DNA from 3 places in the Arthrobacter sp. TS-15 genome. Region 3 is predicted to be linked to each of the others. Evidence: riboswitches for the same ligand, from Rfam matches in the RefSeq annotation. Region 3 holds a riboswitch; each other region holds the start of a gene.
The links. A riboswitch is a leader RNA that binds a small molecule or an ion and turns the genes downstream of it on or off. The one in region 3 is predicted to bind cyclic di-AMP.
Positions count from the first base shown of each region.

Region 1: it holds a riboswitch for cyclic di-AMP, as region 3 does, so the genes downstream of both, EU811_RS02610 (NlpC/P60 family protein) here and EU811_RS20200 (M23 family metallopeptidase) in region 3, are expected to answer to the same signal.
Region 2: it holds a riboswitch for cyclic di-AMP, as region 3 does, so the genes downstream of both, EU811_RS00745 (aggregation-promoting factor C-terminal-like domain-containing protein) here and EU811_RS20200 (M23 family metallopeptidase) in region 3, are expected to answer to the same signal.

Region 1 covers NZ_SDXQ01000006.1:293,942-298,176, forward strand. Annotated here, with positions in the region: gene EU811_RS02600 (universal stress protein) at 1-662, opposite strand, end outside; gene EU811_RS23725 (FAD-binding protein) at 1,081-1,773, shown strand; gene EU811_RS02610 (NlpC/P60 family protein) at 1,936-2,733, opposite strand; cyclic di-AMP (ydaO/yuaA leader) riboswitch at 2,737-2,904, opposite strand; gene EU811_RS02615 (copper resistance CopC family protein) at 3,079-3,714, opposite strand; gene EU811_RS02620 (NCS2 family permease) at 3,830-4,235, shown strand, end outside.
Region 2 covers NZ_SDXQ01000004.1:30,258-34,492, forward strand. Annotated here, with positions in the region: gene EU811_RS00735 (response regulator transcription factor) at 1-319, shown strand, start outside; gene EU811_RS00740 (sensor histidine kinase) at 323-1,870, shown strand; cyclic di-AMP (ydaO/yuaA leader) riboswitch at 1,969-2,125, shown strand; gene EU811_RS00745 (aggregation-promoting factor C-terminal-like domain-containing protein) at 2,131-2,994, shown strand; gene EU811_RS00750 (glycosyltransferase) at 3,186-4,022, shown strand; gene EU811_RS00755 (pyridoxal phosphate-dependent decarboxylase family protein) at 4,038-4,235, opposite strand, start outside.
Region 3 covers NZ_SDXQ01000051.1:15,641-19,875, forward strand. Annotated here, with positions in the region: gene EU811_RS20190 (NlpC/P60 family protein) at 1-202, opposite strand, end outside; gene EU811_RS20195 (C40 family peptidase) at 301-1,044, opposite strand; cyclic di-AMP (ydaO/yuaA leader) riboswitch at 1,049-1,210, opposite strand; gene EU811_RS20200 (M23 family metallopeptidase) at 1,356-2,192, opposite strand; cyclic di-AMP (ydaO/yuaA leader) riboswitch at 2,197-2,408, opposite strand; gene EU811_RS20205 (metal-dependent transcriptional regulator) at 2,620-3,315, opposite strand; gene serC (phosphoserine transaminase) at 3,609-4,235, shown strand, end outside.

The sequences.
Region 1 (4,235 bases), on a different contig from region 3:
ACGCGCAGTGTGGCTCCCATGCGCTGCGCTTGCTCGGCAGCCTCGAGCACAGCAACGCGTGCTTGTTCGGAGCCGTCAACGCCTACTGCAACCACGTTTTCCACAGTGCGCGGGCCCGTTTTGGCGTGCTCGGCCTTGATGTGTTTGTCCTCGGTGTTCTCACCGAGGCGGTCAGCGCAATAGAGCGGGACCGTCACCGTGGGGCATTTGGCGTGCGCGGGCAGGGCACTACTCACCGAACCCAGGAGGCGCCCGACGAACCCACCGCGACCCCTGCTGCCGAACACCAGCAGCGCGGCCTCCTCGGAAAGGTCCAACAAGACACCAGCGGCATCACCGTTTTCCACGGAAGCATCGACGTCAATGGCATATCCGGAGACTTTGTCCAAGGCTTGACGAACGATCGCATCAGCGCCTTCGCGGATGACAGAATCGTCAACTGTTGCGTAGCCACCGTCCAAGCCGGAGGCCGCGAAAATTGGCACGGAGTATGCCGTGACAATATGCAGCGGAAGCTGGCGGCGCTCCGCCTCCCGTGCGGCCCAAACCAAGGCGCACTGACCGTGCTCTGAACCATCCACCCCGACGACGATGCCACCAGGTTCCACAACCTGGTCCTGGCCGTCCGGTGACTCTTCACTGTGTCTTCCGTGCTGGTCCATGGGGGCCTGCCTCTCCACCTACTGCTTGATGTTCCGGCTATTCTGCCAGAGGATCCCGGCCTGGAACTTCCAGACTGTTTTATTGCCAACGGCCGGGGCAGGAGAAACCCGGAAATTCCTCCTCCCAATGCTCACTATTCTCGGTCAGCAGTGGCGAATCAAGACGACATTTGGCTATGTGCATAACGGTCAGGGCTCGGTTCCCGGCGGTCCCTGGGGTGCTCGCGGCGAAGAGACAAAACGCGCAGGCGGAGAGGCTATCCATGGCCGAAAAAGTTCGGTAGTGTTCGAGTCACCGAATGGCCGGAAAACGTGTCTCACACCACACGCCCCGGTCATTTACTTGCGGCCGCTTGGGGAACTCGGACGCGATCCCACGCGATGCCGAAAGGCACACACGTCAAGGAGGAACCAAGCAGTGTCACTCACGCCTGATTCCGGCACGGAACGCACCACCACCGTGATCATCGGAGCCGGCCTGTCCGGCTTGGCAGTTGCCAGCGAACTCAGCCGCTACGGCGTGGGTTCGATCGTGGTAGACGGGTTCGGCGCGTTATCCACTACTGGACCGTCCGTCCATACAGGCATGCTCAAACGCACCGACGCCGCAGATCCGGCAGCAATGCAGGAACGAAACGAAATCCTTCGCCACCTGAGGAACTACGCTGCCAGTCATCACCTGGACGTTCGCAACACCACTCGCGCTGTCCGCTTGGATTTCCTGGGCTCAGATCCCTCACGGCATATCGGATACGGTGTGGCCGCCAGCATGACAACCACAGGCCTGAGGACCGGGCTCCACGCATCCGGCCCCCACGAATCCCATCCTCGCCAGTGGGCAATCCACACAGCCCAAGGCGTTCTCCTGGCAGACCACGTAGTAGTGACACGCTGCGCCCAAAGCCAGCTACGGCGCATGCTGGCCGAACTTGGCATAGCAGTCGGCCAGAATCTTGCCGCGGCCATGCGGGCCGTAGGAATGCACCTGGTGGGCGTCGGAGACCTCATCACTCCGTCCCCCAAGGAAGTGCTGCGGCAAGCCAAAGCAGTGGGTCAGGCCATCTCCTCCAAGGTTGCCCTGCCGGCGGGTCCCGGCGTCGCCATCGCCTAGGAAGTCCCGCAAGCAAACGCGCTACCACCCCCGCAAGCCGGCCAAGTCCGCCGTCGTACGTCCCGTACTGAACTTTTACGAACAGAACTTAACGCCAAAGGCCGGTGCCTCCGGAGACATAAGTCTTCGAAGGCACCGGCCTTTGAACTGAAGCGTGAGGCTTTATGCGCCAGCGCGTACGTAGGTCAGGGGACCCGTTGCGGTCAACCAGCTGATCGGGTGGATGCCCGTCTGGTTGCCGTTGATGCCACCGCTGATGGCCTGGCCGTTGCCGATGTAGATAGCAACGTGGCCGGACTGGACGATCATGTCACCGGGCTGGGGATCGCTGACGACCTTGCCGTAGTTCATGAACTGCATGGGACCGAGGTCGCCTACCGGGATACCTGCGGAACCAAGGGCCTTTTCGACCATGGCGGTGCAGTCCTGGAAGATACCAATCTGTGCGTAAGCCGAAGCAACCATGGCTGCGTTGACGCCGCCGGCGGCGGGGGCAGCTGCAGGAGCAGCGGCAACCGGTGCGGGTGCGGCAGCAACAGGAGCAGCAACCGCGGCCTGAGCGGCAACGGGAGCTGCAGCAGCAGCCGTGGTGACAGCTGCCTTCTTGGCTACAGGGGCCTCAACAACGGGGGCCGGCTTTTCGATGACCGGAGCTGCTACGGAAGCAACTGCGGGACGCTCGAAATTGACGGTAGCCGTCGACAGGGCGGTAACAACCTTGGTGGGTGCCTCGGAAACGGTCTCAGCAACCGTTGCGGGGCTGGAATCGCGCTGAACCGGGGTCTCAGCTGCGTGAGCAGCAATGGAACCGGTCAAAACGAGGCCAGAGGCTGCTGCGATAACAGCTGCCTGACGACCAGCGCCTGAAGCGTTGCTGGCAACTGCCTTCGAGATGGAGATGAACGGATTAGGACGTACGCTGTCCGCCTTACGACGGCCGCGAAGAATGCGTGAAGACATGAAAGAGCCTCTCCCGATGCCTGCGAGGTTAGCTGTCGGATTCGGATGGGAGTCACCCGGCCACTATCTCCCGCTGTTCAGCGAAAGCATCGTGACTTCACCCCAAGGCACGCTCGAAAGCGACCTAAATTGGGTTCCCCGTCTCTGCCGTAGGTTTGTCTGCGAACGGATTCCGGACTGCGGCAGAGCTAGGCAATCAGGCCGGAAGTGCCCGCTACGTGGAACAGGCACAGGAACTACGGTACGCGATGATTCCCCCGAAGTCACATTTAAGTAACGGGAAGTGGGCTTCTGGCGTGTCGCGGTAACCGATTCGAGATATTCGCAGCTACGTAGAAAACCGCGCTATTCCGCGGGAGTATCGCCCTCTGAGTCGTTGGACGCCGCCAATTTCTTCCGTGCGGTAACGGCGAGATAAATAACGAGACCCACAGCCACAACAGCCAGCCCCACAATGCTCCAAGGGAAAGGTTGGGAGGCGTCGGCGGCTGGCTCATTGTTACCGGCAGTCCCTGGTGCGGCGGTGCCCACTGTTGGTACCGCAGCTGAGGAAGCCGAAGCCGCTGGTGAGGCACCCGCCGTACCACTCGCCGACGTCGAGCCTCCTGCGGCGGCTGTGAACGTGAAGGTGCCCTCAATCGGGTGCGAGTCGGAGCTGACCACGCGCCATACCACTGTGAACTCGCCGGCAGGGGCGCCCTCGCGGAGCTTCTGAACGGCCTGGTTGTCGATGATTTCGACCGGACCGTCCGCCCAGTTCTCGCCGCCAGCCGTCACCGTTACGCCCGAACCGATCGCGAGCGGGCGGTTGTTGAACGTAATGGAGACCGACGCCGGGACTTCCGCAACGCGGGCACCGTTGGCTGGCGCTGTGGACTCGGCGACGTCGTGCGCGGACGCCGGTGCCGCTGCAAACAGCAGGGCGGAAGCAAAAGCAAGAGCAGCGACGACGGCGGCCAGAAGCGGGCGGATGGTACGCATGGGGCGGTTTCTCCTAGTGTTGGCTTCCTTACAGACTAGGCGAATCGTTGGGAGGGCCCGCACCGGACAACATAGGATTTGAGAGCAAACTCCCCCTCGATCCCCGGAGACCTTCATGCTTAAACAAGGTTCTGCAGTCGACCGCTACTTCAAGATCTCCGAACGTGGATCCACATATTCGCGGGAAATCCGTGGCGGCTTCGCGACCTTCTTCGCCATGAGCTACATCGTGGTGCTCAATCCACTGATCCTCTCCGGACCCGATTCGAGTGGCGCGTCGCTGGGTTTCACCGCCGTGGCGGCCACCACGGCGTTCGTTGCCGGCATCCTGACCATCCTCATGGGAGCCTGGGCCAAGCACCCGTTCGCCGTGGCCACAGGCTTGGGCGTCAACGCGTTCGTCGCAGTCACGGTGGCATCGCACCCCGGGCTGACATGGCCGGACATGATGGGACTCGTGGTACTTTCGGGCATCACCATGCTCATCCTGGTGCTGACCGGATTCCGGACTGCAGTGTTCA
Region 2 (4,235 bases), on a different contig from region 3:
GGTGGCGGCCATGGACACTGCCGAGCTTGTGGTGGGAGATCTCACGCTGAACGTGGACACCCGCGAAGTCACCCGGGCCGGCGAGGACATCCCGCTCACCGCCACCCAGTTTGAACTTTTGCGCTACCTCATGGAAAACCCCAAACGAGTGGTCAGCAAAGCCCAGATTCTGGACCGGGTGTGGGACTACGACTTCGGTGGCCAGGCCAACATCGTGGAACTCTACATCTCCTACCTACGCAAGAAGATCGAAGCCAACCATCCGCCCATGATCCACACCATCCGTGGCGCCGGGTACGTCATCAAGCCAGCGGACTAGGCGTTGAGCACACTGTCAGGAGTGGCCAAAAGCTCCCGTATTCCCGGAAATCCACAGCGCAGCTGGCTGAACCCGTCCACCTGGCACCTGCGGACACGCCTGGTCCTGGTGGCCATGGCGCTCCTGGTGGCCATCTGCGGAGCCGTGGGCATTGTCAGCTACGCGTCCATGGACATGGTCTTCAACAGGCAGCTCGATAGGCAATTGGAGCAGGCGTCCAGCCGCGCGACCGACTTCGGCAGGCCGCCGTCGAACTTTCCCACGAACCCCTCCGGAAGGCCTGACCCGCTGGAAGCGCGCGGCCAGGCCGCGGGAACGCTCAACGCGAGGATCGACGGCTCAACCGTGAGAAGTTCGGGGCTCATCGACGCCCAAGGCAACCGCGTTTCACTCTCCGCAGCCGATGAGCAGGTCCTGTTGTCGCTCCCCAAGGACAACGTGCCGGTGGATCGATCCCTATCCAATGGTGACTACCGGCTGGTGGCAGTGGACACCTACGGTGATGTGATCGTGACGGGGCTGCCCTTGGCGGACAAGCAAAGCGCCGAGGCCTCGCTGGTGTGGACCATGGTGTTGGTTTCGTTGGGCGGATTGGTACTGATCGGCCTCGCCGGAACAGTGATCATCCGGCGGACCATGCGGCCGCTTGAGCAGCTCTCCGAGGTTGCCACCAAGGTTTCGCGCCTCCCCCTCGACGCCGGTGAGGTGGCACTTGCGGTGCGCGTACCGCCGTCGGCCGCTCATCCCGGAACGGAAGTTGGAAGCGTTGGCCATGCTCTGAACCAGATGCTGGAGAACGTCGCCAGTGCATTGGAAGCACGGCAGGAAAGCGAAACCAAGGTGCGTCAGTTCGTCGCTGATGCCTCACACGAACTCCGCACACCGCTCACCGCGATCCGAGGCTACACGGAGTTGCTGAGGATGACCGAGACCTTCACCGACGATGGCCGCAAGTCGCTGGCAAGGGTCCAGAGCCAATCGGAGCGCATGACCACGCTGGTTGAGGACCTGCTGCTGCTGGCGCGCCTGGACGAGGGGCAGCCCGTGAAAGTCGAGGACGTTGACCTGACCCAGTTGGTGATCGAAACCGTCAGTGATGAGAAGGTCATGGCGCCGGATCACATCTGGCACCTCCAGCTCCCCGATGAACCTGTGACAGTCCGCGGCGATGTAACGCAATTGCACCAGGTGCTTGCCAACCTGCTGTCCAACGCGCGCAAACATACCGATCCCGGCACCACCGTGGTGACAGGCGTCATGCTCTCCGCTGATGGCAGCGCAGTGGTCACAGTGACGGACAACGGCCCGGGCATTCCGGTCGATTTCCAAGGCCGGATCTTCTCCCGTTTTGCCCGCGCTGATGCCGCGAGATCGGGTTCTGAAGGCACCTCGGGACTGGGCCTTTCCATTGTGGATTCGATTGTTGCCGCCCATGGTGGCACCGTGGAGGTGACGTCCAGGCCCGGGCGCACTGAGTTCGCGCTGCGACTTCCCACGGTAAGCACCGGAGAAGGTCAGGCACGCCGGCAAGGCGACTCACCGGCGTCGTGATCTCTGTTACCTAAATGTGACTTCTGAAGAAACCTCCTGTACCGTCGAAAGGGTGGGTTTCCCCAAGGACCCACATCCGGGATGCGCCGAGCTCTGCCACTTCCCGGAGTCCGTTCTTCTTTGAGGCAGAGACGGGGGACCCACAGTCTCCGGGCCTGGCAATGTGCCGCCCTAGGGGTGAAGCCGCAGCGTGACGCGCGGCCGGATGACCTCATCCGAACCCGACAGCTAACTCCGCAGGCGCTGAGAGGTCACACAACATGTCTGAATTTAACGATCAGACGCGCCCTTCTGCGCGTCACCGCGACGAACACAACGCACCGCTCACCAAGTCGCAGTCCGTCCTCAAGAACGCTGCCCGCCAGGGTAAGTCCGGCCACCGCATGTCAGTCGTAGCCGGCGTTGTTGCAGCCGCACTGGGTGTTGCATCGCTCGGAACCGCCGCAAACGCTGCGTTGACTCTCCCTGAGGCGAGCCGCGTTGCCGGGACCCAGGCTGCTGCCCAGGTCAGCGCCAACAAGTCAGCTGAAATCTCCGCTTCCTTGGATGCTGCCGCCGCCAAGGGCGCAGCTGACCGGGCTGCCGCGGACAAGGCAGCTGCTGAGAAGGCCGCTGCCGACAAGGCTGCCGCTGACCAGGCCGCTGCTGAGAAGGCTGCCGCTGACGCTGCAGCCAAGCAAGCCGCCGACGCCGCTGCCGCCCAAGCCGCAGCTGAGAAGGCTGCCGCTGACGCTGCAGCCAAGCAAGCCGCCGACGCCGCTGCTGCCGCCGCCGCTGCGGAAGCTGCAGCTGCCGCTGCCACCCCGAAAGCCGTGGACGACCCCGCCGCTGCCAAGGCCTACGCCGCCAGCATCCTGGGCAACTACGGCTGGAGCGCAGCTGAGATGACCGCGCTGAACACCCTGTGGGAGAAGGAATCCAACTGGAGGACCACTGCCACCAACGCTTCCAGCGGCGCGTATGGCATTGTCCAGTCCCTCCCGGCCGGCAAGATGGCCTCCGCTGGTGCTGACTGGCAGACCAACTACCAGACCCAGATCAAGTGGGGCCTGAACTACATCAAGGAGCGCTACGGATCCCCGTCCGCCGCTCTGGGCTTCCACTTGGCCAACAACTGGTACTAAGCCAGACCGCTTCATTGCCGCGCCCGTTCCCGCCGTCCGCCCCAGTACCCACTGGAGCGGATGGCGGGAACGGGTGCGGCTTTTGCTGTTTTACAGGCGCCACCCGTGGTTCACAGGCGCTGCCCATGGTTCACAGCGCGGTCACAGCCTCCGCCTAGAGCCCACATAATCGGCCGTCGCATGCTGGATATATGACGCTCACAGCTCCCCGGCCAGCACTGCATAGGACGGTGCAAGTCCCTCCCGCCAGCACACCCGCGCTGGCTCCCGTCCTGGACATCGCCCTACCTGTGTTCAACCAGGAAGTCCGCCTGGAAGAAGACGTTCGCAGGCTACACGGGCACCTTGCAGACACTCTTCCGCACACCTTCCGGATCACTGTGGTGGACAACGCCAGCACGGACGGCACCCTGCGGATCGCCGAACGCCTGGCGAGGGAATTCCCCGAGCTTATGGTGGTCCGTCTTGATCGAAGGGGCCGCGGAAACTCCCTCCGTAAGATCTGGTTGTCCTCCGCGTCACCGCTGCTTGCCTATATAGACCTGGACCTGTCCTTCGACCTTTCGGCCGTGGCTCCTCTTCTGGCCCCGCTGATGTCGGGCCACTCCGACCTCAGTGTCGGCACGCGTCTGGCAAAGGCTTCGCACGGGAGATTCAGCCACCACCGTGACGTCATTGCACGCACCTACAATTTTCTGTTGCGCGTCCTGACGGGAGCGCGCTTCTCCGATGCTGAGTGCGGGTTCAAAGCCATTCGTGCCGACGTCGCCCGCCAGCTGCTCCCCTACACCCGTGATGAAGCATGGTTTTTCGACACCGAACTGCTGATCATCGCTGACCGCTCCGCTCTGCGCATTCATGAGGTGCCGGTGGACTGGAGCGACAATCCCGACTCAAGTGTCGACGTCGTACGTACCCTTTTGACCGACCTCAAAGGGTTGGCGGGGCTGACCCGCAAACTGCGCCGCGGGACAATTCCCGTCGCCGGGCTTCGCGCCGAACTGGGCCGGGGCCCTCACAGGCACTGAACTTTCCGAAGAGCGCTACGCCTCCGGTTCAGCCTCCACCGCGCCCCGTACGGCCGCGATGGACGCGGCCACATCACCAGCGTCCGTGGTCCAGTTGCTCACAGAGATCCGCAGGATCTCACGTCCTCGCCATGACGAACCGGACATCCACACCGCGCCCTCGGCCATGAGCCGCTGGGTGATGCGGTGCGTGCGATCGTCACTGCCGAAACT
Region 3 (4,235 bases):
AGGTCGACTCACGATCAACGTTGGTCTCGGCTGCGTTGGCCGCGATGCCGCTGGTCAGGACCAGGCCTGAAGCTGCGGCGATCACTGCTGCCTGGCGGCCAACGCCACCGGCGTTGGAGCTGACAGCTTTGGCAATGACGGCAAGCGAGCTGGTCTTGGGGGCCTCAGCGCGGTGCCGTGCAAGCTTGTTTGCACTGGTCATGATTTTCTCTTTTCGTATCCGAGCGCCGTTGGGTGCACACGGGTAGCGGGTAGGACCGGCATTGCGGGCATGCCGGCCCACCCCGAGCCGGATTGTTTCTAGCGGAGGGTGTAGAACGAGGAGGTGCCGGTGGACGCTACGGAGTGCAGCAGCGTTCCCTGGCCGGGGTTCAAAGCGCTGATCATCATGCCATTGCCGACGTAGATGCCCACATGGGCTCCGCCGTTCTGCATGACGAGGTCGCCGGGAGAAGGAGTGCTGGTGGGCGTCATAGCCGTCCAGGCGTTCACGCGGGGGATGCTGATGCCTGCCTGGGCGTAGACCCACTGGGTGAAGCCGGAGCAGTCCCAGCCGTTAGGTGTTGTTCCGCCCCAAACGTACGGGGAGCCGATGCCGGTGTAGGCAATAGCAGCAAGGCCGGAAGCAGCTGCGCTGGCAGCCGGGTCCTTGGCCTCGGAGGACTTCGCCGTCACGGCTTCAGGGGCTTCGTCCGTGGTGGCCGTTGCTCGTTCGGTAACCTGCGCTGCGCGCTGGACTACCTTGGGGGCTTCCTTGGTGGCCACGGTGGGGCTCTCGAAGGAAACGGTGGCTGTTGGCTCTGCGGTAACCACTGCCGTTACAACCAGCTGCTGGGTGCTGGAGGCTTCAGTCTTGGAAACATCGGCGTCGGCTGCCTGTGCGGGCAATCCGACGGTGAGGACGAGGCCTGAGGCTGCGGCCAGAACGATGGCCTGACGGCTCATGGTTCCGGCGTTGGTGGATACAGCCTTGGAAAGCGTGTTCAACGGGTTCGTGCGAACCGTTTGGGCGCGATGGCGCGCAGGGGTAGTGCGTGATGACACGTAGGTAGCCTCTCCCAATGCCTGCGAGGTGAGCTGTCGGATTCGGATGGGAGTCATCCGGCCGCGCCGCTTCCAAGGAAGTTTTGCGACTTAACCCCAAGGCCTTCTCACGAAGACCAGAAGTGGTTCCCCCGCCCCTGCCAGACGATTTATGCGAACGGACCTTGAGAGGTGGCAGAGCTAGGCAATCCACTCAAGTGCACCGGCCCCCTAAAAAGCCGATGCGCTCTGTACGCTACAACAGTTGAACGCAAATGTCACATTCAGGTCACGGGGTGTCCCGCACATGCGAGAGGCGACCATCAGATTGGTTAGAGCCAGCCCATGGGGTCTACGACTTCACCGTTGACCTGAACCTCGAAGTGGAGGTGGCAGCCGGTTGAAGCGCCCGTGGTGCCGCTCAGCGCGACGGTATCGCCACGGTTGACGGTTTGTCCCACCTGGACGGTGAAGGACGACAGGTGGTTGTACGTGGTCTCGAGGCCGTTGCCGTGGTCGATCACCACACGGTTGCCTCCGCCATATTCGTGCCATCCGGCGAAAGTGACCTTGCCGGTTGCCGCTGCGTGGACAGCGGTGCCGCACTGGGCAACGAAGTCCTGGCCCCGGTGGAAGTCACCGGCGCCGCCCGTGAGGGGGCTGATGCGGTAGCCGAAGGGCGATGCCGTGGTAAGTGTGTCAAGGGGGCTGGCCATGGTGCCAACGGATGATGCGCGCTGGATGCTTCCGGCCGACTGGGCGCTGAGCAGTTGCTTCAACTTCCCATCGGGGTCAGCGGCAGTGGCGACTGCGGCTCGGCTGAAGTCGATCTTCGCCGACGCGGCCGCGGAAACCTCGGGCTGGCTGCCCGCGGGGGCTGCGACGGCGAGGGCGGACTCGGTCTGGCCCGATTCCGAGGTGGCCATGACCGGGCTGGTGGCCGGCAGGCCGACAGTCAGGGCAAGCCCGGTGGCGGCAAGCGCAACACCGGCCTTCTGCCCGACGCCGCTGGCAGCGGCGAAGTCGGCAACCTGGCGCAGGGGGCTCTTACGGCGGCGCACTTGACGCTCGGTGGCGCGGGGCCGGATCTCCGTGACGACGGTGGCTGGCCGCAGCTCAGCAGCGGGGCCGGACGCGCGGCGGCGACCCCTGACGTTCTGCGATGTCAAACTCTGTTCCTCTCTCAAAAGCCTGCGAAGTTAGCTGTCGGATTCGGGTCAGAGAGTACAAAGACCCGGTCCGCGCGAGGCGCTCACGGCACACAGGTATCCCAAGAGGGACTTGTATACGTGGGCACTTCTGCTGCGGACTTCACCCCAAGGCTGCTTCTTTAGACAGCCGCTTGTGGTTCCCCCGCCTCTGCCAGTGGTGGGTGACACACCTGATCCGCTGGCAGAGCTCGGCTCCGGATCAGGTAACGCTTTGGTATCAGCGCTAGTAAATAACTATAGGGGATTAAGGCCTTCGGTAATAAATTCGTTATCAACAGGATCGGGCTCAGAGCGAGAAGCCCTTATCACTATTTTCGGAAAACCGCAGGTCACGCACGCTAAAAAGTGACAGAAGTGAGGTTTGACACGGCGCTGCCGTCGACACTCAGTTGAGGGATACGAAGACGTGCGCGGCCACCTCGGGCGGCAGCTCCAAAGCTCCTTCGATGCCCGGAACACGGACGGAGATGTACTCGCCGACGCGCTCCAGCGAGACACTTGCTCCGGGACGGATTCCGCCTTCGTCCAATTGGGTCAGGAGCTCCGGCTCAACCTGGATGGGCTCCGCGAGGCGGCTGACCACCACGCGGGTAGCGGCGGCATATCCGTCCATTGCCTGGAGAAGGTTGACATCCAGCCGAGGGAAGGGCTGGCTGGCAAGGCCGCCAAGCGCTTCAAGTCCGGGGATGGGGTTGCCGTAGGGAGACTCCGTGGGGTGTTCCAAGAGCTCGTAGAGCCGACGCTCCACACGCTCGCTCATGACGTGCTCCCAGCGGCACGCTTCATCATGGACGTAGGCCCAATCAAGCCCAATGACGTCGGCCAGCAGGCGCTCCGCGAGGCGGTGCTTGCGCATGACTTCGGTGGCGCGCTTCCGGCCCGCTTCCGTCAGTTCCAGGTGGCGGTCGTTGGACACAATCACCAGGCCATCGCGCTCCATGCGTCCAATGGTCTGGGAAACAGTGGGGCCGGAGTGCCGCAGGCGCTCGGCGATGCGGGCCCGCAGGGCCACAATGTTTTCTTCTTCAAGCTCCAAAATGGTCCGAAGATACATCTCAGTGGTATCGATCAGATCCGTCATCCAGCTCAGCTCTCCTCGAACGCAGTTCCTTGCGTAATCTCCACCGTACCGCGTCCCTGGCAAGGGCGGACGGTGTGCACCGCCGCCCCCTGAACGCCAACCCCCAGCCTAGCTTATTTGGAATTACTCTGGATAATTCCGGTCGCATTCGGTGGGACCGCATTCCACGTGGCGGACTATGACGGTGGCAGGTTCCTGAGGCCGGGCCGTGTCAGGCAGAATTGGGGTGTCGAAGGGGCAGTTGATGCCCCATGCCACCTCCCATCTCTAGCCGACACCCATTGGAGCGCCACGTGAGCGACAACAGCATCACCATTCCCGCCGACCTTCTGCCCAAGGACGGACGCTTCGGCGCTGGACCGTCCAAGGTTCGCCCGGAACAGATCGAGGCGTTGTCTGCAGCATCGTCCACCATCCTGGGTACCTCCCACCGCCAGGCTCCGGTCAAGAACCTGGTGGGTTCGGTCCGTGAAGGACTCAGCCAGTTCTTCCGCGCTCCGGAAGGTTACGAGGTTGTCCTCGGCGTAGGCGGCTCAACGGCGTTCTGGGATGTGGCGGCGTTTGGCCTGGTGGAGAAGAAGGCACAGCACTTGTCCTTCGGTGAGTTCGGTTCCAAGTTCGCTGCCGCCACCAACAAGGCACCCTTCCTTGATGCTTCTTCCATCATCAAGGCCGAACCCGGAACCCGCCCGGTGGCACAGGCCGAAACCGGCGTTGACGTCTACGCTTGGCCCCAGAATGAAACGTCAACGGGCGTGGCTGCGCCCGTCAAACGCGTCCAGGGTGCTGATGAAGGCTCCCTCGTCCTGGTGGATGCCACCTCGGCGGCCGGCGGGCTGGACGTTGACGTTGCCGAATCGGACGTCTACTACTTCGCCCCGCAAAAGAACTTCGCCTCCGACGGCGGCCTCTGGCTGGGC